DNA from 2 places in the Pseudarthrobacter sp. Hb11 genome. Region 2 is predicted to be linked to the other one. Evidence: riboswitches for the same ligand, from Rfam matches in the RefSeq annotation. Region 2 holds a riboswitch; the other holds the start of a gene.
The links. Region 2 has a riboswitch for glycine ahead of gcvP (aminomethyl-transferring glycine dehydrogenase). Riboswitches for the same ligand answer to the same signal wherever they lie in the genome.
Positions count from the first base shown of each region.

Region 1 (2,440 bases), on a different contig from region 2:
CCGCGCCCAGGGAACCGGGCCAGCGCCATGGCGTCCTGGAAACCGACGGAGCCGGGTGCATGGTTCTCCGCGACCAGAGTGGCTACGACTACACCCTGATTTTTCCGGCCGGGACCCGCTTCGACGGCAAGGCGGTCGCCCTGCCCGGGGGCACAAACTTTTCGGAGGGGCTCCGGGTGGCAGTAGGCGGGGCACTTGTCCCTGCCAATGTAGGCGTCAGCATGTGTGAGAACTACATGCGGCTCTTCTCTGTAGACACCGCGATACCGACCCCCATGGGTACGGGCGGTGCAACGCCTGTCCCGCGAACCCAACGGCTTTTTCGCCACTGAGGGCGGCCTGGAGTACCCCGCGGTGCTGGGCCTGGCCGCAGCAGCGTTCACCATCGGGGGTTCCGGGCCCTACTCACTGGATGCGCTCACCGGCCATGTCCTGGACCGGCCCTGGATGCGGGTTACCGCGTTGGCTGTGATCCCCGCAGCCATCGGCGCCCAGATCTATCGCCGGCGGAAACCGCTGGCCAGCGACGCTCCTGCACCGGCTCCGGTCGCTGCGACGGAACAAGGCTGAACGCCTGCCGTCCCCGGCGGCGCCTGTGACGCCTTGGTGAGATCACGACGGCGGGACGTCCCGCCGTCGTTCGCCGCCCGGGAACGATGCGTCCGGGTGCGGGGCAGATTTCCGACCCATCGGACGGTAATTTTGCCACTCGGCCCGGAACACGGTAAGGTGTGAGTCGTGTCACCCACCAGTGGCACGTGCTAATGATCTGCGGCGGGAGAGTCCTGCCGGTACGTTCTGCAGGCGCCGTAGGAGCAAATCCTCCCCAGGAATCTCTCAGGCCCACGTACCGCCGCGGCAAGGCAACTCTGGAAAGCAGTCCGGGCAACCGGACTCACCGACGGTGCAAGTGGCGCCCTGCTCAAGAGCAGTGCAACGCAAAACTCTCAGGTCCAATACAGAGCGGGGAGGAACCCGAATCAACGTGGTGCTTAGGCGCCACCTGAATTATGGAGTTCCCCTCATGACGGTTCAATCGTCCCCCACCACCTTCGCAGACCGCCATATCGGCGCACGCCGCCAGTCCGACATCGACACCATGCTCAAGGCCGTTGGCTACGACAGCGTCGATGGCCTGGTAGACAGCGCGGTCCCGGATTCCATCCGCCAGGACAAGCCGCTCAGCCTCGAGAGCGCCCTCAGTGAAGTCCAGGTCCTCGCCGAACTCCGCAAGCTCGCCGGCAAAAACAAGATGGCCGTGCAGATGATCGGCCAGGGCTACTACGACACCGTGACCCCGCCGGTGATCCGCCGAAACATCCTCGAAGCGCCTGCCTGGTACACCGCCTACACCCCGTACCAGCCCGAAATTTCCCAGGGCCGGCTTGAGGCGCTGCTGAACTTCCAGACCATGGTCCAGGACCTCACCGCACTTCCGGTTGCCAACGCCTCCCTGCTCGACGAAGCCACCGCCGTCGCCGAAGCCGTGCTCCTGATGCGCCGCGCCAACAAGGACAAGGCCGCGAAGGACGGCAAGACCGTCCTCGACGCCGACCTCCTCCCGCAGACCATCGCCATCGTCCTCGGCCGCGCCGAAGCCCTCGGCTTCGAGGTGGAGGTCGCGGACCTCACCGACGGACTGCCCGACGGCAGCATCAACGGCGTGGTCCTGCAGCAGCCCGGCGTCTCCGGCCGCGTCTGGGACCAGACCGCCGTCATCGCCGCGGCCAAGGACCGCGGCGCGCTGGTCACCGTCGCCGCCGACCTCCTGGCCCTCACCCTCATCACCCCGCCGGGCGAGCAGGGCGCGGACATCGCCGTAGGCTCCACCCAGCGCCTGGGCGTCCCGCTGTTCTTCGGTGGCCCGCACGCCGCCTACATGGCGGTCCGCCAGGGCATGGAGCGCACCCTCCCCGGCCGCATCGTGGGCGTTTCCAAGGACGACGCCGGCGTCCCCGCCTACCGCCTGGCCCTCCAGACCCGCGAGCAGCACATCCGCCGCGAGAAGGCCACCTCCAACATCTGCACCGCGCAGGCCCTGCTGGCCATCGTCTCCTCCTTCTACGCCGTCTACCACGGCCCCGACGGCCTGAAGGCGATCGCAGAAACGGTCCACAACAACGCCCGCGCCCTGGCCACCACGCTGAAGACCGCCGGCCGCGAACTGGTGTCCGACACCTTCTTCGACACCCTCACCGTCCGTGTGCCCGGCAAGGCCGCCAAGGTGATCACCGCCGCCGAAGCCCGCGGCATCAACCTGCGCCTCATCGATGCGGACACAGTTGGCGTGTCAGTCGATGAAACCACGACGCCGGAGGTCCTGTCCGCGGTTGTTGTCGCCTTTGGCGCCGGCCCCGTTGCGGCGGCTTCCGGGTTCGAGCTGCCTGAGTCCGTGCTGCGCACCTCCACCTACCTGCAGCACCCGGTCTTCAACACGCAC
Region 1 is NZ_JBWZCM010000003.1:94,148-96,587, reverse strand. It holds gene AC50X7_RS07080 (hypothetical protein) at 1-332, shown strand, start outside; gene AC50X7_RS07075 (hypothetical protein) at 289-570, shown strand; glycine riboswitch at 766-863, shown strand; glycine riboswitch at 865-972, shown strand; gene gcvP (aminomethyl-transferring glycine dehydrogenase) at 1,025-2,440, shown strand, end outside.
Region 1: linked by a shared signal. The riboswitch ahead of gcvP (aminomethyl-transferring glycine dehydrogenase) and the one ahead of gcvP (aminomethyl-transferring glycine dehydrogenase) in region 2 are both predicted to bind glycine.

Region 2 (2,440 bases):
GAAGCTCAACTCCGGACGTGCCCAGCGCGCTCGCGATGGTCGGCAGCGCAAAGGTCAGCGCCGTGTTGTCCACGGCAACCAGGAGGACCGGGAACATCAGGAGTCCCAGCGCGAGCCAGTCCCGCCATTTTTCGTTGGCGCAATGCGGTTCAGCCGGAGCAGCTGACGTGTGAGGGGTGATGTTCTGTGGGGGAGTGGCGGAAGACATCATCCTTTAACTATACCGTCCAGACGGTACAGTTAAAAAACCCCGCCCGACGATGGATGATGGGAACCATGCCCCGCAAACCCGTAGCCCGAGACGCAGTGCTCGATGCCTTTGAAGAACTCCTCATTGACGTGGGGGAAAGGGCTGCCACCCTGGATGCGGCGGCGAAGCGTGCCGGCGTCTCCAAAGGCGGCCTGTTGTACCACTTCCCTAACAAGGAAGCGCTGATCACCGCCACCCTGGACCGGTTGGATCGCCTGGCAGGGGAGGACCTCGCCGCCATGGCGGCTGCGCCGGAAGGGGCTGCTGCCTACTTCATCCGGTCATCGCTGTGGTCCGATACCCCCATGGACCGTTCCTTTGTGGCTGCGACGCGCCTCGCCGAAGTGGCACATGAGGATGCCCGCCGCCGTTTTGCTGCCATCCAGCAGCAATGGCTGGACCTGATCGGGAAGGACGTGGGTGCGGCCATGGCGAAGGCTGTGCTCTATATGGGGGACGGGCTCTACTTCAACGCAATGTGGGAGAGCGGGCCCTCCGGAAACCCCGGCGACAGGCAGGCAGAGGTGGACGAACTCCTTGCCGCCGTCGAGCGGTTGAGGGACTAGCCGGTATTTGCTCCTGCGCCCGCGGCATAGGAGAATTGGTCCACGTGCGGGCCTTCACCGCCGCCAGGAAAACCCAAATGAATAGCCTTTGATCTGCGGCGGGAGAGTTCTGCCAGAAGGTACAAGCAGGCGCCGTAGGAGCAATACCTCCCCAGGAATCTCACAGGCCCATGTACCGCCGCGGCGAGGCAACTCTGGAAAGTAGCAGGCTGTCCGCCTGGGGCATCCGGTCCCCGGATACCTGGACTGCCGTGCTCACCGACGGTGCAAGCGGGGCCAGCGGAAGCAGGCAACGCGGAAACTCTCAGGTCCAATTACAGAGCGGGGAGGAACCCGAATCGATGCGGCGTGCAATAACGCCGCCATAACCATGGAGTTCCCCGTGACTGTATCTTCGGCTTCCGCTTCTCCGGCCTCCACCGCCGCCGCCCCGGCTACCGCCACCTTTGTCGACCGGCACATCGGCGCCCGCCGGGAGGCCGACGTTGAAACCATGCTCAAGGCCGTGGGCTACGACACGGTGGACGCGCTGGTTGATACCGCCGTGCCCAAGGACATTCGGCAGGATAGCGCCCTGGAACTGGCGGGCGCACTGAGCGAGGTGGAGGCACTGGCTGAACTGCGCAGGCTGGCAGCGAAGAACAAGACCGCCGTGCAGATGATCGGCCAGGGCTACTACGACACCGTGACGCCGCCGGTGATCCGCCGCAACATCCTCGAGGGCCCGGCCTGGTACACCGCGTACACCCCCTACCAGCCCGAGATTTCCCAGGGCCGCCTCGAAGCCCTGCTCAACTTCCAGACCATGGTCCAGGACCTGGTGGGCCTGCCCATTGCCAACGCCTCCCTGTTGGACGAGGCCACCGCTGTGGCCGAGGCCGTGCTGATGATGCGGAGGGCGAATAAGTCCACCGGACAGAATGCCGCTGCGCGGGACGGCAAAACAGTGCTGGACGCCGACTGCCTGCCGCAGACCATCGCCATCGTGAAGGGCCGCGCCGAGGCGCTGGGCTTCGAGGTTGAGGTCGCGGACCTCTCCAAGGGCCTGCCCGACGGCGGCATCAACGGCGTGGTGCTTCAGCAGCCTGGTGCTTCCGGCAGGGTTTTCGACCACAGCGCCGTGATCGCCGACGCCAAGGAGCGCGGGGCCCTGGTGACCGTTGCCGCGGACCTGCTGGCCTTGACCCTGATCACGCCCCCGGGTGAGCAGGGCGCCGACATCGCCGTCGGCTCGGCGCAGCGCTTCGGTGTTCCGTTGTTCTATGGCGGCCCGCACGCCGCTTACATGGCTGTTCAAAAAGGCTTGGAACGCTCGATGCCAGGGCGCTTGGTGGGCGTTTCCAAGGACTCCGCCGGGGTTCCTGCCTACCGCCTTGCCCTGCAGACCCGCGAGCAGCACATCCGCCGCGAGAAAGCCACCTCCAACATCTGCACCGCGCAGGCCCTGCTGGCCATCGTGGCCTCGATGTACGCGGTTTACCACGGCCCCGAGGGGCTGAAGGCGATCGCCCAGTCCGCGCATCAACACGCCAGGACGCTCGCCGCTGCCCTCAAGGCCGCTGGCCTAAACGTGCTCCACACCAGCTTCTTCGACACCGTCACGGTCTCCGTCCCGGGCAAGGCG
Region 2 is NZ_JBWZCM010000014.1:20,618-23,057, forward strand. It holds gene AC50X7_RS16175 (MFS transporter) at 1-211, opposite strand, end outside; gene AC50X7_RS16180 (TetR/AcrR family transcriptional regulator) at 277-816, shown strand; glycine riboswitch at 906-1,004, shown strand; glycine riboswitch at 1,005-1,146, shown strand; gene gcvP (aminomethyl-transferring glycine dehydrogenase) at 1,187-2,440, shown strand, end outside.